4 regions of the Rhodococcus sp. PD04 genome follow, and region 3 is predicted to be linked to each of the others. Evidence: riboswitches for the same ligand, from Rfam matches in the RefSeq annotation. Region 3 holds a riboswitch; each other region holds the start of a gene.
The links. A riboswitch is a leader RNA that binds a small molecule or an ion and turns the genes downstream of it on or off. The one in region 3 is predicted to bind thiamine pyrophosphate.

Region 1 (5,472 bases), 370 kb from region 3:
CCCGCGCCGAGAGCCACCGCCACCCCGAACTCGACAGCTCCTACAACGACCTCTACGACCACGTGATGCGCGCCGCGGAGTGGACCGACTCACTGCGCGAGATGGTGAACACCGTCTTCGAGACGAACCTGTCGCTGCAGGACGCGCGCCTGAACATCGTCATGAAGAAACTGACGGGGTGGGCCGCGATCATCGCGGTCCCCACCGCCGTCACCGGCTGGTACGGCATGAACGTGCCCTATCCCGGAGTCGGCGAGTGGTGGGGACTGATGAGCGGGGTCGGGATCATGGTGGTGTCTGCGATCGTGCTGTACGTGCTGTTCAAGCGCCGCGACTGGTTGTGATCCCCACCCCGTTCAGGGGAACGCTGCCGGAAGGAAGACGCTGCTCAGAGGAAGACGACGAGCAGTACGACGATCACGACGACCACCGCGACGGCGGCGATCACCGCACCTGCCGAACGCCGGCGCTGCACCGGCCCGTCACGGACGAGCTCGGGATCGGCGTCGGGAGCGTCCCCGATCGGATCGTTGTTCTCGGGACCGGAGCTGGTGGGATGCGACATCGGTCTCCTCCTGGCTGTCTGTGTCGAAGTCTGACACGGACGAGCCGGTCGTGTTCGGTTTCAGGCTGTTCGGGTCGGGTACTCCGTCAGGGCAACGTTCGATGACACGGGAGGATCCCATGGCCGACTTCGTCGACAAGGCAAAGCACAAGGCAGAAGAAGCAGGCGGCAAGATCAAGGAGAACACCGGTCAGGCGACCGGCGATCGTGATCTCGAAGCCGAGGGCCGCGGCGACCAGACCTCCAGCGGTCTGAAGCAGGCAGGCGACAAGGTTTCGGATGCCGTAGAGAACGTCAAGGACGCTTTCAAGAAGTAGCCCCTGAACTGCGCGGTGCCGGTAGTTACGACTACCGGCACCGCGCTGTTCGGGCGCTCCGCACCGCGCTGTTCGGATGCTGCGCACCGTATCCGACCGGTGCTTGCAGCACCCCGCTCTCACGGGGTGCTGCAAGGACTACTTCTACTTCGAGGTGCCTTCGGTGTCGTCGAAGAAGTGCCAGGTACCGTCCTGCTCGTTCTGCGCCTCCATGCGCCAGCCGAGTTCGCTGTTGTCGGCGCGCTGGTCGACGAACCAGGCGTGCGCATCGTCCGCGCTCTCGATCTCCTTGGTATCCACGACGTTCCCGGTCGGGTCGATCACTCTGTAGGTAGCCATGCCGAGTGTCTTCCCACGCGACTCGCCGGTCAAACGTTCCGGGAACCTTCTGGTGTAGGGTGGAGTCATCGTTCGGCTCGCACATGATGAGCGACCTCGCACCTCGGTGCCCGAAGGTTCCGAACCGGACGTGAGAGTTCCCCGCCGCGTGTACCGCGGCCCCTCTTCTTCGCACTGCCCCCGGCCGGGGTCTACCCGGCCGCACCCCGAAAGGATGGCCATGAGCCAGCACAAAGAATTCGACAACCCTCTTTTTCTCGCCCCCACCTCTCCCGACGCCGAGGCCGAGATCGAGCACGTGGCCGCTGTCGCAGAGGTGACCGCCCCCCACGACTACTCCTCGATCTTCTCCGCGCGCGGCGCCTGATCCGCATCACCCGGCCGCGAAGTCGGCCAGTGCCTGCGACACCTGCTCGGGCCGCCCGTCGTTCTGATCGGCGGCCGCAGTGAGTACATCGATGTGGTTGTATCCGGGCAGCACCCACCTGCGTTCGTTCGGATGGTCCGTCTCCGGCAACGAGATCCCGCCGCTCGCCACCAGCGTCACCACAGGATTGCGGGTGACCCCGTCGCGGTGGAGATGACCTTCGAAGCGGGTTGCCGACGCCAGGTCGAACGGAAGCTTCGACGGGAAGTACCACTCGGTGAAATCCAGTGGGGGCTCCGACAGATTCCGCGCCAGCTCCGCGATCGACGTCACCTCGCTCCCCCGATCGGTGTACCGCGCCTCGTCGGATGACGACGCCGCCGTACCCACCTCGTCGTAGTCGAGCCACCGGTAGACGACTCCCGGATCCGCGAACACCGCCGGCGACGCCTTGGGCGCGTCGCCGAAGAATCCCGACCCGAGCACCTCCGGCGTGCCGGGAACAGGAAACAGCTTGTCGCGCACGGGCGCACCGGTGATGAATCCGACGCTCGCCTGCAGGAATCCCAGCGGTTGCGAATTGTCGTCGAGGATCGCACCGAGCACCGCCTCGTTGGTCGCGTTCAACGTCCGCACATCCGGGTCGCCCGTCGCGAACATCGCGTAGTCCCCCGACAACAGAGTGCGCAACGTCCAGTCGACGTTCGGGTTGTCGGGCATGCGCGGGACGATGCCGTCGGTGCTGTCCGGGTCCAATCGCGCGGCGAGTCCCGTGAGTGCGAGCAGATTCGTCGTCTCGGGATTGATGACCGCAGGAAGTGCCAGCACCGGCGATGCCGTCGAGATGGAGCCGGAGATCGCATCGAGCGGTGCCGAGACCGTGTCGGGCAGATCCGGGAGGGCACCCCGCCCCGGGAACGGCGCGCCCGCCTCAATCACCGTATCGAGCGCGAAGTACCCGCCGCACTGGTTGTAACCTGCGTCGTCGGTGGTGGCGGGATCTCCGTCGAAGTCCCATTCCGCGAAGTAGCCGGTGATGAAACCGCCGAGAGAATGCCCGCCGCACAACACCTTCCGCTTCCGCAGCGCCGGGTCGGGAAGTTCGTGACGCAGCAGGTCGTACTGGTCGCGCAGCGTCTGTTCGAGACCGACATGCGAGAGCCATGCGACGTCGGCGCCGCTCGCGTGGCCGGCGAATCGTCGCCCGTCCACTTCGGCACCGTGGAAGTAGTAGTCGGTCGCGGTGTCGAGCGAACCCGTCCGCAATGCCGCCCGGGTACCGGTGTGGTCCTCGAGGCAGTTCGATCGCCGGTCGAGTGCCCAGAACTCGATGTGGGCACCGCGAGTCGCGGCCGCGACGACGGTGTTGCGCGCGACGCTCTCGAATGCACCCGCTCCCTCGAAGATTCCCGGTTGGGCGACGAGGATCCGGTCGGCGTCGGCCGAATTCTCCGGTCCGTCTGCCGAACGCCACCGCAGATACGACAGCCGGTCGCACGCGGCAGGTCGCGGTCCGGCCACCGGCGGTAGCGGTGCGGGTATCGACACCACGGACCCGAGCACCTCGCCGGCCAGCGGCGCCGACGAGTCATACGGCATTTCGGTGCGTCCGCTCGTCTCCGCCGACACCACCGGCGCCGTGAGCACACTTCCCATCACTGCCGCAGCCAGTGCGGCACCCATCATTGCGCGCATTCCCCATCCCCCGATCGGTTCGTGCGTATTGAACACCGCTGCGGGAGTCGGGTCCACGGAAACGACAGAAGAAAGGGCCCGTCGGAGTTCACCGACGGGCCCTTCATCGTCCACGCCAGGGGGAGACGTGCGCAGACCGATGGCCCCTGTCGTCGGGGGGGAGGTGACAGGGACGATCACTCGAATAGTCGGGACCTTCGACCCTTCCGTTACGGGTGAAATGTGAGGGTGACGTCCCGACCTGGGCATTTCCGTAACTTCGGGTCACATCTTCCGTTCTGCGGCCGCCCCGGTGATCCCGGAGGGCATGGTGCTAGGGTCGCCCGTGACACGGGGTGCTCCGCACGAGCGGGGCTGAGATCACACCCGTCGAACCTGATCAGGTAATGCTGACGAAGGGATGTCCCGATATGACCGTGCCTGCCCCCACATCGATCCGTCCCCTGCCGGCGCAGTGAACGCGCGGCGGACTCTCGCCGGACTGATCACCCTCGTCGCCGCACTCTCCGCGGTCGTCGGGTGCTCGTCCGATTCCGGGAGCGACACCATCCGATTCGCGTTGGACTGGACGCCCAACACCAACCACACCGGCCTGTACGTGGCGCAGCAGGAGGGCCTGTTCGCCGAGGCGGGTCTCGACGTCGAGATCCTGCCGTACAACAACGCGACGCCCGACACCCTCGTCGACGCCGGTAGCGCCGAGTTCGGGATCTCCACGCACGCCACGTCGACCATCGCCAGAGCTGCGGGTTCCCGGACCGTCGCGGTCCTCGCACCGCTGCAGCACTGGGCGACGGGAATCGCCGTGCGGGCCGACAACGCCGAGATCACGCGGCCCGCGGATCTCGACGGCAAGACCTTCGCGGGCTTCGCGAACCCCGGCGAGGACGAGATGCTCGCCGAGGTGATCCGCAACGATGGTGGTCGCGGTGAGTTCGAGAGCGTGACGCTCGGGACGTCGTCGTACGAGGCGGTCTACTCGTCGACCGCCGACTTCACCGTGTCGTACCTGGCGTGGGAGGGTCTCGAGGCCGAACACCGCGGACTGCCCATGCGGTACTTCGGCTTCACCGACCACGGCTTCCCCGATGCGTACGCGATCGTCGTCGACGGCAACGAGGACTGGATGTCGGAGAACCCGGAGCAGGCGCGCGCTTTCGTGCAGGCTCTGCACCAGGGCTACCGGATCGCAGCCGACGACCCCGATCGCGGGGCACGGGCGCTGATCGAGGCGAATCCCGGGGCCTTCCCCGACGAGGAACTCGTCTACGAGAGCCAGCGCATGCTCGCCGCCGACTACATGCGCGACGCCGCCGGCGCCGTCGGGGTCCTCGACGCCGGGAAATGGTCGGGCTACGCCCGATTCCTCTACGAGAACGGCGTGCTGTCCGGCCCCGACGGCAGCCCGTTGACCACCGAGCCGGACTGGTCGACCTATGTCACCGATGACTACCTCGAAGACCGCTGACACCGGCCACGCACGTCGATTCCTACCCTCCCTGCTCGTCGCCGGGGTGCTGGTCGGGATCTGGCAGACATACGTCGTGGTGAGCGGTATCCGACCGCAGGTGCTGCCCTCTCCCGCGCGCGTCCTCACACAGGGATGGGCGCATCGCGTCGACATCGCCGGGCACGCCTGGTCCACACTGCAGGTCACGCTCGTCGGGTTCGCCGTGTCGCTGGCACTGGCGTGGGCCCTCGCGATCGTCGTGGACTTCTCGCCGTGGTTGCGGCGGGCACTCGTGCCGTTGTTCGTGGTGTCGCAGACCCTGCCGATCATCGCGATCGCGCCGTTGATGATCATCTGGTTCGGTTTCGGACTGCTGCCGAAGATCCTCGTCATCGCGCTGGTGACGTTCTTCCCCGTCGCGATCGGGCTGCTCGAAGGGTTCGCGGCGGCCGACCGGGAGGCGGGCGCGTTGCTGCGCAGTATGGGCGCGTCGCGGTGGCAGCAGTTCCGTTACGTGCGCCTGCCGTCCGCGCTCCCCCGCTTCTTCACCGCCCTGCGGATCGGCATCACCTACGCCGTAGTGGGTGCGGTGTTCGCGGAATACGTCGGCGCGACATCCGGTCTGGGCATCTACATGAGCACGCAGAAGAACTCGTTCCGCACCGATCTCGTGCTCGCTGCCGTAGTGGTGACCGCTGCTCTGTCACTCCTGTTGTACGCGCTGACGTTCGTCGTCGAA
Region 2 (5,472 bases), on a different replicon from region 3:
TACCAGCAAGCGAGGTCTCAACTCATCCGAGGGCAGGATACAGTTCTGTGCCGGTCGCTTTCGTCAAATGGAGCTGCTGCCTGAGTCGGTCCTCGCTCAAGGTGACGGTGCCCCGCGGTAGCTGAAACTCGCCGTGACGCATTGCCGCGGCGATCCGCTCGCTATCCTCGGCTTTCCGGGCCGCTTGCCACCATATGTGAACTGCCTCGAACACCGACTCGCTCAACGTCGACAGCGGCGGTGCCCAAGGACCGAATTGCGCCCGGTACCTCTTCAGGAGCGAGGCGTTACCTTCCGTTTGTAATCCTTGGAAGTACCCCGAGACGGAGTAGAGGCCACGGGCCGCTTCGTCGCCGATGTACGTCAGCGTGGACTCTTCCAAGGCGGGCGCCAGAGTGATGCACTGATCCCGCAATCCCATTGCATAGCATTGCCGTTCGAACGCAACAGCATCAGCTCCGACGAATGTCGACAGTACGATGTCGGCACCCGATTGCTGGATCGATTCGATGATCGGGGCGAAGTCACGAGTTCCCAGAGATGCGAACTTTTCCCCGACGACTCTGGCGCCGTACCGAGGCAACAGTTGGCGTGCCAGGCCGTGTGTCGTACGGGGCCAACAATAGTCGTCGCCGGCCAGAAACCATCGTCGCACCCCCTCCATCCGCATGAGTGGTTTCACGGCTGCTGCCAACTGGTCGCCCGGCCGCTCGCCGAGCTGGAGGCGGAGACGATCGCCGCGCCCTCCTTCGTTCATGACCGGCTGTACCAGCAGCACGGGTGCATCACTGAGCGCCTCGGCAACGGCGGTGTAGGTAGCCGATGTGGCGGCGACCAGAATGGTCCGGCAGCCTGCCTGGACGAGTCGTCGCGCTTCCATGACGCCGGTCTGCGGGTCTGTGGCGTCATCACCCACGATCAACTCGACTGGACTGCCGTGGATGCCGCCCTCGGCATTGATTTCCTCCAGTGCCAGCATGGCGGCGTTGTCAATCGAGGTGGCGAAGAGGCTGCCGGGTCCGGATTTCGACGTCAACAATCCCAGACGGGGATGGGAAGAGGCGTTTCGAGAGGTAGGGAACCCTCGACGCCGCATCAACCATTCCAATCCGGGCTGGTCGAGTTCGGCGATGAGCCGAACTCTCGTACCACCGTTTGCGGCTTCGAAACGGAGTTTGATACGCCCTCGCCAGGGCTGGTCGTGCACGATATCGAGGTACGCATGCGGACGTGCGGCAGCAATACGGCCGAGGATTTCGACCGGTTCTGCGCCGGAACCGCTGAGGTGGACCGCCATACGCACGGCAGCGCCGGGTTCGACCCGATCGCATACCGCGCCGAAGAGCCATCCCGCCTCGTCGCCTGCTCCGAAAAGGCTGTAGGCCACCGAGGGCGGGGATGCGGTCCACTCTTCGGCGTGCAGTACGAGCTGGGTCACCGTGTTTCCTGGAAGCTATGCACGTCGCAAGGTTGTGTCGGTGGCAGCGGTGCGGTCTGCGGCCTCGACGGCATCTGACAGGGCTCCTCGGAACAATTCCTGCAACATTGCAATGACATCGCGTGCGGGACCGGCCGGGTCGATCGAGTAGAAACGGAAGCGTCCGGCCTTACGTTCGGTGACCAGGCCCGCGTGCCGCAGGATCCGGAGGTGGTTCGAGACGCCGGTGCGTCCCACGCTGTCGATCTGGTCGACCAGTTCGTTGACGCTGCACTCGTCACGCTCTGCCAGCACAGTGAGAATGGCTCGCCGTACAGGGTCGGCGAGGGCATCGAAGGCCAGCTGTGCGGACAAGGTCCCGATCTCCTCGAGTCAACAGTCAATTACATATAGAAGAGTACCTCCTCGTAGCTCGTACAGGACGGGCCGACTTCGCACCGCTCCGACGACCGGACCAGCTACATCTGCAGCAGGAGAAGCCGGGTGTTAGGGTCTGTGCCGTCCCCACGGGAGCCCTATTGCAGGGGCTGAGATCGGGCTGAGGCAGCCTGCGACCGTCGAACCTGCCCGGGTAATGCCGGCGAAGGAAGTAGGAACGATTCCGATGAGTGCACCCAATTCGCATGCCCTGAGCTATGTCCACGACGAGGAACACGACCTGCGTGTACCTGTCACAGAGATCCGCTTGAACGACTCTCCCGGCGGGGTGCCGAACCCGCCGCTGCAGGTCTACCGCACTGCAGGTCCCGATAGCGATCCGCTGGTCGGGCTCCCGCCGACGCGCGCCGACTGGATTGCTGCTCGCGGCGACGTCGAGCACTACCCGGGGCGAGAACGGGATCTGCTCGACGATGGCCGCTCGGCGGTGCGGCGTGGAGAGGCGTCCCAGGAGTGGAAGGGGCCCCGACCTGTCCCGGTGCGAGCGAAGACAGGCCGGACGGTCACGCAGATGCACTATGCCCGGGCGGGGATCATCACCCAGGAAATGCGGTTCGTGGCGCTGCGGGAGAACTGCGACGTGGAACTGGTGCGCTCGGAGGTGGCGGCGGGTCGGGCGATCATCCCCGCCAACGTCAACCACCCCGAGTCCGAGCCGATGATCATCGGCAAGTCCTTCCTGGTGAAGATCAATGCCAACATCGGCAACTCAGCGGTGACCAGCTCCATCGTCGACGAAGTCGACAAGATGCGCTGGGCCACCCGTTGGGGCGCGGACACTGTGATGGACCTGTCCACCGGCGAAGATATCCACACCACCCGAGAGTGGATCATTCGCAACTCCCCGGTGCCGATCGGCACGGTGCCGATCTACCAGGCTCTGGAGAAGGTCGCCGGCCAGGCCGATGCGCTGACGTGGGAGATCTTCCGCGACACCGTGATCGAGCAGTGTGAGCAGGGTGTGGACTACATGACCATCCACGCCGGAGTGCTGCTGCGCTACGTACCGCTCACGGCCGAGCGGCTCACCGGCATCGTCTCCCGAGGTGGGTCGATCATGGCCGGTTGGTGCCTTGCCCATCACGAGGAAAATTTTCTCTACACCCACTTCGACGAACTGTGTGAGATCTTCGCCCGCTACGACGTGGCATTTTCCCTCGGGGACGGGCTGCGACCGGGGTCGATCGCCGACGCCAACGACGCCGCGCAGTACGCCGAACTGGACACCCTTGCCGAACTGACCACCCGTGCCTGGGCTCACGACGTTCAGGTGATGGTCGAAGGCCCTGGCCACATCCCGATCCATCGGGTGCGGGAAAATGTGGAGCGTCAGCAGAAGTTATGTCATGGAGCGCCTTTCTACACCCTGGGGCCGCTGGTGACCGACATTGCTCCGGGCTACGACCACATCACCTCCGCGATCGGGGCCACCGAGATCGCCCGCCATGGCACCGCGATGCTGTGTTACGTCACCCCGAAGGAGCATCTGGGACTGCCGAATCGGGACGACGTGAAGACCGGGGTCATCACGTACAAGATCGCCGCTCATGCTGCCGACATCGCCAAGGGCCATCCCGGTGCCGTCGAGCGTGACGACGCGTTGTCGAAGGCGCGTTTCGAGTTTCGGTGGCGGGATCAGTTCGCTCTGTCGCTGGATCCGGATACGGCCGAGCAGTTCCATGACGAGACGCTTCCGGCTGAACCGGCCAAGACGGCGCACTTCTGCTCGATGTGTGGGCCGAAGTTCTGCTCGATGCGTATCTCCCAAGACATCCGGACCAGGTTCGGTGACGCCGCCGACCAGGCCGCCGTCGCCGGGATGCAACATATGTCCGACCAGTTCAGGGCCGCCGGCAGCACGGTGTATTTGGATGCCCCTACTGTCCTGTCCTCCGAAAGTAAGCGTGTGACACAGGACAACTGAGGTCGCAGGGGCGTTGAGTCCAGGTGACGGGAGGACACGGACGCAACGCCCTCAGCGGCGTGACGCACGCCCGCACTTGCTCTGCCGGGTGGCGTTGTGTCGCGATGACGAAGGTGGTCGAGGACGGAGTCGGCATCGATGTGCGGTTTCGCGGTGCCGGCGACCGTCCGGGTTCGAGCACGAGGGGAATGAGATTCAGCGGCGGTATCCACTCGTGCTCAACGAAAGTGCCCATGTGTGAGCGGGGTTCGCTGTAGCAGTGATCGGGTGCCGGCGGGCGAGGCGGTGACGACATCGCCCACCTCGCTGCCGAATCGGGGGTGACCTGCACTTGTGACTCGCTCAGCTTCGAGGCACCGAGGAGTAGTTGCCCGGGTGGTCTCGACGCCGGCCGTGACACGGTGCGGGTTGCCGTTCCCCTCACCGTGTCATGGCAGGCGGCCGTCTCGGGGGAGCGGTCGTGATCGTCGGCCCGGTCGATTCTGCTTCCGGGATCGGCGGTCGCTGCACACGTGCTGGAACGCGTCCGGACCATCCCGCATTCGCTCGGCGTCGACCTCGCGCGGCGGCGTTGTCCACCATCTCCGCGCGGTAATCAGTCTTCTCGATGATGCCTTGCGGGTTCTTGACCCGGGCAGGTACACCGCACCCGAGACCCTTGCAGCGTTGGCGGTGCCGATCAGAGCAGCGTGAACGCGCCGACTACTGGGCAAGAGAGGCGGATTTGGTCGCCTCCAAGCGGCCGAAGTACCGAGATCTGGAGAGCACGGCAGTGGCTGAGATGAAGCGCGGCCGATCGGCTCCCGTCTCGATGTTCTCCCCGCAGGGGCCGAGTTCGGCGATAGTGGCATGCGCTTGTGAGACTGAATGGGCCGACGGGGAGAATTTCTCGTTGATCGTGTCGACGTGACGCGCCCGAACCGACAATTTTCCGGTCATGCCGAACTTTTTGGCTGTGTCGATGTCGGCTGCGACGGTATCCCGATCATCCGCAGCGGTCGGGCCGTCGATAGGCGCTGCGATTTCCGCCGTCTTGCTGGCGATGACGAGGGTCGAGCGGGCATACGCCAGGCCTTCTGGTGTCCCATCGATGTCGAGGTCGCTGCAGAAGTCTCTGATGCCGAAGGCCAAGCGCACGACCGGTGAGCATTCAGCGATACGGTCGGCCTGACGAAGCGAGGAAGCAGTTTCGACCATAGCGACGATCGGGACATGGGGGAGTGCGGCAGACACGATGTCGATGTCTTGCGGACTCTCGGTTTTCGCAAGAACAATTCCGGTAAGGCCCGGGGAATCGCGGAGTATTTCCAGGTCGAGTGCAAGTTCACGGGTCGAAGCGTCGTTGACTCGGACCCAACCGACTCTGTCGCGAAGCCACTGCGCCGCAACTGTCCGTGCAGATGTTTTCTCCCTGTAGGGCACTCCATCCTCGAGATCGAGGACAAGGCAGTCCGGACTGGTAGCGACCGCGGTATGCAACCGAGCGAGATCGGTAGGGGGGACGAGTAGCCATGATCGGGCAAGGCGTGCCAGCTCGGTTCGCGCTTCCCGGGCTGCATCGGGTTCCTCGAAGTCGAATGACATCGTTGTTGTCGATCTCCAGTATTTATTCGAATCAGTGGATGTTGTGGATTATCGATGCTGTGCGGACGAGTCCTGGAATCTCCGATTT
Region 3 (5,472 bases):
TACCTTCGGCACGTCCACCCTCGACACCGACGATCCGATCTCCGCCGACGACCATGTCCGTATCGGCAGCAACACGAAGACGATGACCGTCACCGCCATCCTGCAATTGGTGCAGGAAGGTCGCATGTCGCTCGAGGACCCGGTCTCGAAGTACATCGACGGTGTCCCGAACGGCGACACGATCACCATCGCTCGGCTCGCCGAGATGCGGAGCGGCCTGTACAGCTACACCTTCGACCCGGAGTTCAACGCGACACTGGACCGCGAACCCGAGAAAGCGTGGACGCAGGAGGAGTTGCTGCAGATCGCGTTCTCTCGACCCGTGAACTTCCCGCCCGGGGAACAGTTCGAATACAGCAACACCAATACGGTGCTGCTCGGACTCGTCATCGAGGAACTGACGGGCATGCCGGTGGCGGATGCGTTCGACGAGCGCATTTTCGCTCCGCTCGAACTCGGGAACACCTCGTTCCCGGCGATCGAGGACGCGTCGATCCCGGATCCGCATCCGCAGGGCTACATGTTCGGCACCAACGTCTCCACCATCGACACCTTCGAACTGCCGGACGACCAGCAGGCCGCGGCGGTCGCAGGAACACTGAAGCCGAACGACGTGACCGACGACAATCCCTCCTGGGCGTGGACGGCGGGCGCTGCGATCTCCACCGTCGACGACATGACCAGCTATGTGAAGGCGCTGGTCGACGGTGGGTTGCTCGACCAACAGATGCAGCAGACCCGGCTCGACAGCGTGCAGTCGGTGGGCGGGGGAACCGCCGGATACGGGCTCGGCATGGCCCGGTTCGGTCCGCTGCTCGGACACGACGGGCAGCTTCCTGGCTTCATGACCTTCATGGGCCACGACCCGGACACCGATCTGACGATCGTCATCGCCACGAATCTGTCGACGGTGCCGTCGGGTGAAGGTTCGGCGCTGACCCTCGTCAAGGGCATCCTGCCGATCTTCTACGGCTCCGATTATCAGGCGCCGGGCGATCCGGCACGCGCTCCCGACGCAGAGGAGAGCGCACCCGCGCCGACGCCGGGAGGCTGATCGTACCGGCGTCCGGTGGGCAGGCACGGCCTCGGCCCCGCCGGAGTTCACCTCGCCCGGGCACGCCTCGTCGCTTCCCGTCTCGACGCCGACGAGGCGCTCGGTCATGTGACGGCCGCGGTCGTCCACGGCCTCGACGTGTGGGACGCGCCGCTGGGCCGCATCCACGTCGCGCGTCCGCCGACGCGCAGCTGCCGGGCGAGCGACGATCTGCACATCCACACCGCCGACCTGGACGGCGACGTCGTCGACGTGGACGGTCTGCGCGTCACGTCGCTCGCTCGTACCGTCGTCGGGAGCTCCAGAGCGCGAAACGGTCATCGGTGCGCTCTACAACCCGCTCCGATGACCGGTTCGCGCTCTGTTACACCGCCTTCAGACCGAGCGAGTCGCGCAGGGTCGACCCGGGGTATTCGGTCCGGAACAGGCCGCGGCGCTGCAGTTCCGGGACCACGAGGTCGACGAAGTCGTCGAGGGAATCCGGATAGGCGGGACACATCAGGTTGAAACCGTCGCAGGCGCCCGCGGTGAACCATTCCTCGATGCTGTCGGCGACGGATTCGGGGGTGCCGATCATCGTCGCGTGGCCACCACCCGCTGCGAGGTAACCGAGCAGCTCGCGCAAGGTCGGGCGGCGTGTCTCGATGATGCGCTGCACCGTCGCATAGCGGCCCTGCGGACCGGTGAACTCCTCGATGGGCGGCAGGTCTCCGACGGGAGCGTCGAGATCGTGGCGCGTGTAGTCCTGACCGGTGAAGACTCCGAGTTGGGCGAGAGCGGCGTCGATGTCGAGCAGAGCGTCGAGTTCCGCCTTCTTCGCCCACGCTTCGTCTTCGGTGCGGCCGACGTAGGTCACGAGCCCCGGCAGGATGGCGACCGAACCGGCGTCCCTGCCGACGGAGGCGATGCGTGCACGCAGGTCGGTGGCGTACTCGAGCGCCGCGGTCATGTCCCACGCGACCGAGTAGACGGCCTCGGCGTGACGGGCCGCGAGGTTGCGGCCGGTCTCCGATGCTCCGGCCTGGAACAGCACGGGGCGGCCCTGCGGGCACCGCGGCACGGTCAGCGGACCGTCGACGCGGAAGTGCTTGCCCCGGTGATGGATCGGACGGATCGCGTCGGAGTCGAGGAACCTGCCACCCGCCCGGTCGACGAGGACACCGCCGTCGTCCCAGGAATCCCACAGCGCACAGAGCACCTCGATGAATTCCTCGGCCCGCGCGTACCGTTCGGAGTGCGGCGGTAGGGAGTCGAATCCGTGGTTGCGCGCTTCCTCGTCGAACATCGAGGTGACGATGTTGGCTCCTACGCGGCCACCACTGATGTGGCCGAGCGAGGCCAGCATCCGTGCCGCGTGGAACGGCGTGAAGAAGCTTGCCGAGACGGTGGTGACCAGACCGATGTGCTCGGTCGCGCGCGCCATAGCCGCCAGCGCGGTGAGGGGTTCGAGGAACCAGGTGGTGCCCGCCGTGTACTTCGGGTTGACGCTGTGACCGTCCGCGAAGAACACGGCGTCGAGGCGTCCTCGTTCGGCGGTGCGGGCAAGCTCCTCGAAATATGTGATGTCGCCGATGCGTTCGGCGGCGGAGCCTGGATGGCGCCATGCCGCAGAGTGGTGCCCGACGCCGTAGAGGAAGGCGTTGAGGTGGAGGGTGCGTGGTCCGGGCATCAGTTCATCACCAGTCCCCCGTCGACCACCAGGTTCTGCCCGGTGACGGCCCGCGACCAGTCGGATGCGAAGAACAGCACCGCGGCCGCGAAATCCTCGGGGGTGGTGACCTTCCGCAGCGGCGTCGACGACGCGATGAGGTCGAACACCGCCTCCGGCGTCGCCGACGATGCGTCGGTCGTGCGCAGCAGACCACCGGAGACCATGTTGACGCGGATCCCGTCGGGGCCGAGGTCGGCGGCGAAGGTGCGGGTCAGCGACAGCAGCGCGGCCTTGGCGGCGGTGTAGTCGTGGTACGGGACGACGGGGTGCTGGAACAGGTTGGTGCCGATGTTGACGATGCTGCCGCCACCGGCCTCGCGCATGCCCGGCAGAGCCGCCTGGATGATGTTGACCGCGCCGCCGACGACACCGTCGAACTGGGCTCCGAACCGGTCGTATCCGATCTCGTCTGCCTTGGGCCGAGCGTCGCCGTTGAAGGAGAAATCGGGCAGGGCGTTGTTGACGACCGTGGTGACGGGACGTCCGAAGTGCTCGCGGGCCCGGGTGAACAGCGCTTCGACGTCGGCGCGGTCGGTGACATCGGCCTTCAGCGCGACCGCCCGCTCGGGTCCGATCTTGTCGGCCAGTTCGTGAGCGCCCTCGCCGCTGCGCCGGTAGTCGAGGACGACGGCGGCTCCTTCGTCGGCGAACGCCTGCGCGATGCTGCGGCCGAGGCCGCGACCGGCGCCGGTGACGAGGACGACCTGGTTCTGCAATGACATCTTCTGTGCCTTCCCTGTGTGGGGAAGGGTGCGTGAGGGCGACAGACCTGTGGCCCGGCGCCGGCTCGGCATCCCTTCGCTCGCATAATCGAGATCAGGTTCGACGGGTGTTCTCTCAGCCGTTTCCGGCACCCCGTGTCGAGTCCTGCGGACAGGCTACACGGCGCCGGTTCGGCCTTCGAGAGCCGGCAGGGTCGGCGTTCACAGGATCGTCACATCGCCTACGCGAGAACTTAGCTCAGATCGACGTTAAAATGGCTGTTCCCGTCCCGACTCGTGAAAGGAGATTCCGACGCACACGCCGGCCCCACACAACGCTCCCTACGTCTCCCTTTCTCAGAAGGTCGGAGACGCTCCCCCGCTCGGCCGCGCCACGGTCCGCGGCCCCGCGAGGCACGAGGAGGTGGTGTGGTTCGAGGATCGCTACGCCATCCCGATCACCACCACCACGCCCGACGAGGCGCAGATCGAGGACGCGCTGTTCCTGCGCCGCGTCCTCGACCGGGCGCACATCGACTACCTGCTCGTGCGCGACGACAGCGACCGCCCGATCCTCGCGATCGACCGCGCCGACCGGAAGAGGCTGCGCACCGCTCTCGCCGAGGGGTGTGCCGACGAGCCGTTCTACTCGAAGGCCGTCGGCTTGAAACGGCGCCCGGTCCCGGTGGCGGACGGACAGCTCTCGCGCGACAGGAAGGACCGGGTGTTCCGGCTGTTCCGCCCGCGGGTCGAACTGAGGAGCGGGTTGCGGTACGGCGCGTCGAACGGCGTGGACATCGAGCTGTGGACCTACACCGACGACGAGGTGATCATGCCTCGTCCGAACGCTCTCACCCGCACGACCGCCCTGCGCGACGAGATGCGCCGGACGACGGTCGAGCGGTACGGACAGCTGTGGCCCACGATCGAGGGCATGTTCGACCGCCACCCCGGCGACATCCCGTTCGAGATCGACCTCGTGTTCTCGTGGGTGGACGGGTCGTCGAAGTCGTTCCAGGCCAAGCGCGCGAAGCTGATGCAGAACTACGTCGTCGGCGAAGGCGACGACTCGCCGGCGCGCTACCGGCAGATCAACGAACTCAAGTACGCCCTGCGTTCGGTCCACATGTACGCGCCGTGGGTGCGGCGGATCTTCGTCGCCACCGACTCGCCGCGACCGGCGTGGCTCGCCGACGACCCGCGTGTGACGTTCGTGCGGAGCGAGGAGTTCTTCGCCGACCCGTCGGCGCTGCCCACCTACAACTCGATGGCGGTCGAGTCGCAACTGCACCACATCCCGGGGCTGTCCGAGCACTTCCTGTATTCGAACGACGACATGTTCTTCGGTCGCCGGGTGAGCCCGAGCCTGTTCTTCTCCGGCGGGGGTGTCAGCAAGTTCATCGAGTGCGACGTGCGGATCGGGCTCGGCCGGAACGACCCGTCGCGCAGCGGATTCGAGAACTCCGCCCGCATGAACCGCAAGCTCCTGCAGGATCGCTTCGGGGTCACCATCACTCGGCACCTCGAACACACGCCGGTCCCGTTGCGCAGGTCGATCATGGCGGAGATGGAACGCGAGTTCGCGGACGAGTTCGCTGCGACGGCGGCGAGCCCGTTCCGGGCGGCAGACAACATCTCGGTGACGAACTCCTTCTACCACTACTACACGCTGCTGACCGGCCGCGCGGTGCAGCAGACCACGGCGAAGGTGGAGTACGTCGACACCACCGTGAAGTCCGGTCTGCGACATCTGGACACGATCCTGGCGCGTCGCAATCTCGACCTGTTCTGCCTCAACGACGGCAGCACGCCCGAGGTCGACCTGGAGCTGCGCACCGCGAAGGTCACGCAGTTCCTGGAGCGGTACTACCCGATTCCGGCGCCCTGGGAGACCGACCACCCGGGCCGACCGGACGTCGGCTAGATCCGAACGGTGAGGTCGGGGTTCTCGGGGATGCGGATGCCGGCCTCGGCCAGACACCGCGCCGCGTCCTCGGCCGTGTGGG
Region 4 (5,472 bases), 2.5 Mb from region 3:
CTCGCTGGTGACCGACAGCGCCGCGAGAATCATGAGCACCAGCACGCCGAAACCGGTGACGCCGCTGACCGCGACGTCCACGGTCGGATAGAACCGTCCCAGCTCGTCGTCCATCCCTGCCGACGCACGGGAGACCGACCCGAGGATCGCGGCCAGACCGAGGCCGAGGGCGACGATGACGACGGTACACCACAGCGGTGACTGCACCGACGTGAGCTTGATCCGTTCGGCCCGCAGTGTGTCGAGCGCCGTACTCATCACAGTCCACCCTTCATGACGTCGTCGACTCCGGATCCGTGGTACTCGACCTCGCCACCGGTGAGTTTCATGAACGCTTCCTCGAGCGACGCGTTGCGTCCCGCGAGTTCGTGCAACACGATCGACCGGGTCGCGGCGAGTTCGCCGATCTCCGCCGCCGGAGCGCCCGAGACATGCAGGGCACCGTCGTCCTCCCGCACGGTGTGCCCGCGCTCGGTGAGCGCGGTGCGCAGCTCGTCGAGCTGCGGACTGCGCACGACGACGAACGACTCGGACGCGCGATCGACGAACTCCTTCACCGAGGTGTCGGCGATGAGCCGTCCACGCCCGATGACGATCAGATGTTCGGCGGTCTGCGCCATCTCCGAGAGCAGGTGGCTGGACACGAGCACCGTGCGGCCTTCCGCGGCGAGCGCCTGCATGAACCGCCGGATCCACACGATGCCCTCGGGGTCGAGGCCGTTGACCGGTTCGTCGAACAGCAGCACGCGCGGGTTGCCGAGCAGCGCGGCGGCGAGACCGAGTCGCTGCGACATGCCGAGAGAGAATCCGCCGGCGCGCTTGCCGGCGACCTCCGTCAGCCCCACCTGGCGCAGCACCTCGTCGACGCGTGAGGCGGGCAGACCGTTCGACGCAGCCAGCCAGGCGAGATGCGACCGCGCCGACCGGTTGGGATGCACCCACTTCGCGTCGAGCAGTGCGCCGACGGTGGTGAGCGGCCGTGTCAGCTCGGTGTACGGCTTCCCTTCGATCAGTGCAGTTCCCGAGGTCGGCCGGTCCAGTCCCAGGATCATGCGCATCGTGGTGGACTTCCCCGCCCCGTTGGGGCCGAGGAAGCCGGTGACGATACCGGGACGGACCGTGAACGTCAGGTCGTCGACCGCGGTCGTGGACCCGAAGGTCTTGGTCAAGCCGGTCACTTCGATCATGCGCACCACCCTACGTGCGGCTCCGGCCCGCGCATCCGATCACGCGCCCGGAGCCGCACGCGGTGTGTCAGGGGACGAACACCTCGACGGTGACCGGGATGCTCGGTCGCTCGGTACGCATCGTCAGGGCGACACGGCCCTGCCCGGGGAACACGTGCATGAACAACGGCCGGGTGCTGGTGTGGAAGGCCGGCACGAAGCGGGTCTCCGTGCCGCGGGCGCCGGTGTCGAGATTGTGCCAGTCGAACGCCACGGTGACGTCGCAGTTCAGAACACTCGGTGTCCACTCGCCGAGAAGCGAATAGCCCTGCGTGATCCGCAGTTCGATCCCGTGGGTGGCGCCCGCCACCGAGTAGATCGAGTAGGACTCGTCGAGCGGGCCGTCGAAGGCGGTTCCACCCGCGCGCACGATGCCGGCGCAGATGCCGTCGCCCAGTGTCAGCACGGGAGGCGTGGCCAGCTGCGTCATCTCGCACGTTCTCGGTCCGGTGTTCGACCGGCTCAGCTGGCACGGCTCCTGGGCGCCTGCGACGCCCGGTGCCGTGACAGCGACGGCAACACCCATGAGCCCGGCAGCGGCGGCGGAAAGGATTCGGTGTGCAATTGTCATGCCCGGGGATCGTACCGACCGCACGGTATCCCGTCACGCGATAATCGGAAAACCCCTGAACACGAGGATTCTCAAGGGTTTTCCGTACCGGTCACGGCTCCATCGGCGAAGATGCCTGAGCCCAGAAGCGTTTCGGGATCCGACCGGCGTGCCGGGCACGGAATCCCGCCTCGACGGCGTGGCGCATCGCCGACGCCATCAGCGCCGGATCCTTCGCGCGGGTGACGGCGGTCGCGAGCAGCACGGCGTCGCAACCGAGTTCCATCGCGAGCGCCGCGTCGGAGGCGGTTCCGATTCCCGCGTCGAGGATCACCGGCACGCCCGCCGCCTCGACGATCATCTCGATGTGGTGCGGGTTCGAGATACCGAGGCCGGTGCCGATCGGCGAACCGAGCGGCATCACCGCAGCACAACCGACATCCTCGAGACGGCGCGCAAGGACGGGATCGTCGGTCGTGTACGGCAGGACGACGAAGCCGTCGTCGACGAGTTGTTCGGCCGCCGAGACGAGTTCGATAGCGTCGGGCAGCAGCGTCCGTTCGTCGGCGATGACCTCGAGTTTCACCCAGTCGGTCTCCAGCGCTTCCCGCCCGAGCTGCGCGGTCAGCACGGCCTCCTTCGCGCCGCGGCACCCGGCGGTGTTCGGCAGCGGTTCGATGCCGAGACGGCGCAGCAGATCGAGGACACCGGTTCCGGAGGCCGCATCGACGCGGCGCATCGCGACGGTGGTCAGTTCGGTGCCCGACGCGACGAGCGCCTCCTCGAGCACGGCCAGGTTCGCCGCGCCACCGGTGCCGGTGATCAGCCGCGACCCGAAGGTGCGGCCGGCGATGGTCAGCTGCGGCAGATCGGCGCCGGGATCGTGTGTGTCAGCCACCCTGGACCGCCGTGAGGATCTCGATGCTCGCGCCGCGTGCCACCGGTTCCGACCAGCGACCGCGCGGGCACACGACACCGTCGACGGCGACGGCGATTCCCTTCTCGGGCAGACCGAGCTCGTTCAGCAGCTGCGACACGGTCGGGGCCGCGTCGTAGTACTTGTCCTCACCGTTGACGGTGATGCCCACGGACACGTTCGTCATCCCACACTCGCTTCCGTAATTCGTCCAGGACAGGCGTATTTCGCGTCGGCCAGTGACCGCCCGCCGAGTTCGGCGAGCACCGCGTCGACGGTGAGCGGCGTGAGCAGCACACCGTTGCGGCCGTGGCCGGTCGCGGCGACGACACGATCGGAGAGCCGGCCGATCATCGGCAGGTTGTCGGGGGTCATCGGGCGCAGGCCCGCGCTCGCCTCGAACAGTTCGTACTCGCCGAGCGCCGGGAAGATCGTCTCGGCATCGGCGATCAGATCGCGCACGCCGGCCACCGTGATCTGCGTGTCGGAGGCCTCGTACTGCGTCGCGCCCACGACGAGCCCGTCGTGGCGGGGCACCAGATAGGCGGGCCGTCCGTGGACACTCGCACGGATGGTGCGCTGCGGCGGCGGGGTCGCGCCCGGCCGCACCCGCAGCCGCAGGATCTCGCCCTTGACCGGTCGGACCGGAAGACCCGGCCACAGCCGCGCCGACGCCGAGCCGGCGGCGAGCACCACCTGATCGTCGGGCAGGTCGGCGAGGTCGTGCACGGCGCCGTCGGAGAAACGCACCCCGGCCCCGGTGGCCGCAGTGCGCAGGGCGTCGACGAGCGCGCGGTTGTCGACCGACGACTCGGTGGGTGCGAGCAGTCCGAGCCGGACCTTCGGGCCGAGCGACGGCTCGAACTCCCGGATCTCCGCGCGGGAGAGCAGCCGCATCTCGTGCCCTCGCTCCCCGACCCATTCGGCGACGGTCCGCAGGTCGGCCGCATCCGCCGCGTCGAGCGCAACGGTCAGCGACGCCTCGGCGGTGAACACGTCGACGTCGGTCTCCGTGCGCAGTGCGTCCGCGAAGCCGGGCCAGCGGTCGAGCGACGCCGCACCCAGGGACAGCACATGGTCCTCGCCGGGCCAGCCCTCGGACAGCGGGGCCAGCATTCCCCCGGCCACCCACGAGGCGCCGCTACCGGGATTCGGGTCGTGCACGGTCACGACGTGCCCCGAGCGGGCCGCGCGCCATGCGATCGACAGCCCGATCACTCCGCCACCCACGACGGCCACAGTTGTCATCGGTCCACCTCACTCCCTGCGCCGGCATGATCCGGGTCAGGTCATAACGGTCGGGGCCGGCAGGCCCCCTCTCAGCCCCGCGAACCTCGGGACTCCCGTGTCGTCACACTTTCTGCCTAGAGGCTACCGTCTTGGTCGTGACCACCTATCGCGGCAACCATCCCGACCCGCGCGGCCGCCTCGCGACCGCCCGGTTGTACCTGTGCACCGATGCTCGCCGGGACACCGGTGACCTCGCACGGTTCGTCGAGGAGGCCCTCGCCGGTGGGGTCGACATCGTCCAGTTGCGCGACAAGGACTCGGCCGGCGAGAAGAAGTTCGGACGCCTCGAGGCACGCGAGGAACTCGCCGCCCTCGAGATCATCGGTGAGGCGTGTGCACGCCACGGTGCACTCCTCGCCGTCAACGACCGCGCCGACATCGCTCTCGCGGCGGGCGCCGACATTTTGCACCTCGGTCAGGGCGACCTGCCGGTGCGGCACGCGCGGCAGATCCTCGGCGACGAGATCGTCATCGGCCGTTCGACGTCGAGTCGGGCGCAGGCCGCGCTCGCCGACATCGAGGAGGGCGTCGACTACTTCGCGTCCGGGCCGGTGTGGGACACCCCGACCAAGCCGGGACGGACCGCCGCGGGGCTGCAGGTGACGCGCGAGGTCGCGCAGTCGCAACCGGCACGACCGTGGTTCGCGATCGGCGGCATCGATCTCGAGCGGCTCCCCGAGGTGCTCAATGCCGGGGCCACGCGGGTCGCGGTGGTCCGGGCGATCACCAAGGCCTCCGATCCGCGGGCAGCCGCCGCGGCGTTCGAGGCCGCACTGCCCGCCTGAGGCCGCTGAAGGCCGCTGCCGGCCCGAGGGGCTACAGCCAGCCCAGCACGGCCGAGGGCGACATCGCGATCGTGCCCTCGGGCAACCGCGCGCGCAGGCCGCGATCCGCGGTGACCACGACCGTCACGCCGGGGTCGACCACGGCCGTCGCGGTGGAGGCCAGCCGGGCCAATTCGTCGTCGCCGCTGCCGTCCGCGCTGTGTACCGGGATCCGGGCGTCGTCGATCGTCGCGTCGCGGGCATGCCCTTCGAGGACCGCTTCGACGCGGGGGACCCAGCCGAACGTCCCGTCGGGAAATTCGACGGTGCGGGGCAGGACCGCAGCGAGGTCGGCGAGCAGGGCGCTCGTCGCGCCGGGGCGGTCGCGCCACCATCCGGTGGATCCGCTCGCACCGAGCACGTTCGCGGTGTCGAGCAGCATGCGTACCGGTGAGGTGCGCAGCGACGGCCACGCCTCGGCGAAGCCGCTGTGCAGCGGCATCGCCTCGACCTCCGGTTCGGGCACCCAGCGCAGTTCGGTGCTCTCCTGGTTGAGGCTGGTCACGAGCGTTTCGGTGGCGTCGGCGACGACGGTGGTGTAGGTCCATCCGCCCGCGAGACCGAAGGTGACGCGTTCGGCGCGCACCGTCACGGCCGCGACATCGATGCCGGCCTCCTCGTGGGCCTCCCGCACGGCGGCGTCGACGGTGCTCTCGTGCGAGTCGC

Region 1: another riboswitch for thiamine pyrophosphate. It lies ahead of U9J23_RS05655 (ABC transporter substrate-binding protein); the one in region 3 lies ahead of U9J23_RS07270 (3-oxoacyl-ACP reductase).
Region 2: another riboswitch for thiamine pyrophosphate. It lies ahead of thiC (phosphomethylpyrimidine synthase ThiC); the one in region 3 lies ahead of U9J23_RS07270 (3-oxoacyl-ACP reductase).
Region 4: another riboswitch for thiamine pyrophosphate. It lies ahead of thiO (glycine oxidase ThiO); the one in region 3 lies ahead of U9J23_RS07270 (3-oxoacyl-ACP reductase).

The regions. Positions count from the first base shown of each region.
Region 1 covers NZ_CP142143.1:1,191,704-1,197,175, reverse strand. Annotated here, with positions in the region: gene U9J23_RS05685 (magnesium transporter CorA family protein) at 1-344, shown strand, start outside; gene U9J23_RS05680 (hypothetical protein) at 389-565, opposite strand; gene U9J23_RS05675 (CsbD family protein) at 685-882, shown strand; gene U9J23_RS05670 (hypothetical protein) at 1,027-1,221, opposite strand; gene U9J23_RS05665 (hypothetical protein) at 1,442-1,588, shown strand; gene U9J23_RS05660 (hypothetical protein) at 1,595-3,283, opposite strand; TPP riboswitch at 3,605-3,701, shown strand; gene U9J23_RS05655 (ABC transporter substrate-binding protein) at 3,738-4,751, shown strand; gene U9J23_RS05650 (ABC transporter permease) at 4,729-5,472, shown strand, end outside.
Region 2 covers NZ_CP142144.1:300,300-305,771, reverse strand. Annotated here, with positions in the region: gene U9J23_RS25765 (substrate-binding protein) at 23-1,438, opposite strand; gene U9J23_RS25760 (ArsR/SmtB family transcription factor) at 1,454-1,792, opposite strand; TPP riboswitch at 1,935-2,044, shown strand; gene thiC (phosphomethylpyrimidine synthase ThiC) at 2,043-3,800, shown strand; gene U9J23_RS25750 (HpcH/HpaI aldolase/citrate lyase family protein) at 4,503-5,384, opposite strand.
Region 3 covers NZ_CP142143.1:1,564,996-1,570,467, reverse strand. Annotated here, with positions in the region: gene U9J23_RS07280 (serine hydrolase domain-containing protein) at 1-1,054, shown strand, start outside; gene U9J23_RS07275 (LLM class flavin-dependent oxidoreductase) at 1,419-2,723, opposite strand; gene U9J23_RS07270 (3-oxoacyl-ACP reductase) at 2,723-3,487, opposite strand; TPP riboswitch at 3,542-3,633, opposite strand; gene U9J23_RS07265 (stealth family protein) at 3,894-5,390, shown strand; gene U9J23_RS07260 (phosphodiesterase) at 5,387-5,472, opposite strand, start outside.
Region 4 covers NZ_CP142143.1:4,102,128-4,107,599, forward strand. Annotated here, with positions in the region: gene U9J23_RS18805 (ABC transporter permease) at 1-258, opposite strand, end outside; gene U9J23_RS18810 (ABC transporter ATP-binding protein) at 258-1,187, opposite strand; gene U9J23_RS18815 (hypothetical protein) at 1,255-1,797, opposite strand; gene U9J23_RS18820 (thiazole synthase) at 1,889-2,674, opposite strand; gene thiS (sulfur carrier protein ThiS) at 2,667-2,879, opposite strand; gene thiO (glycine oxidase ThiO) at 2,876-3,940, opposite strand; TPP riboswitch at 3,937-4,049, opposite strand; gene thiE (thiamine phosphate synthase) at 4,078-4,767, shown strand; gene U9J23_RS18840 (NUDIX hydrolase) at 4,799-5,472, opposite strand, start outside.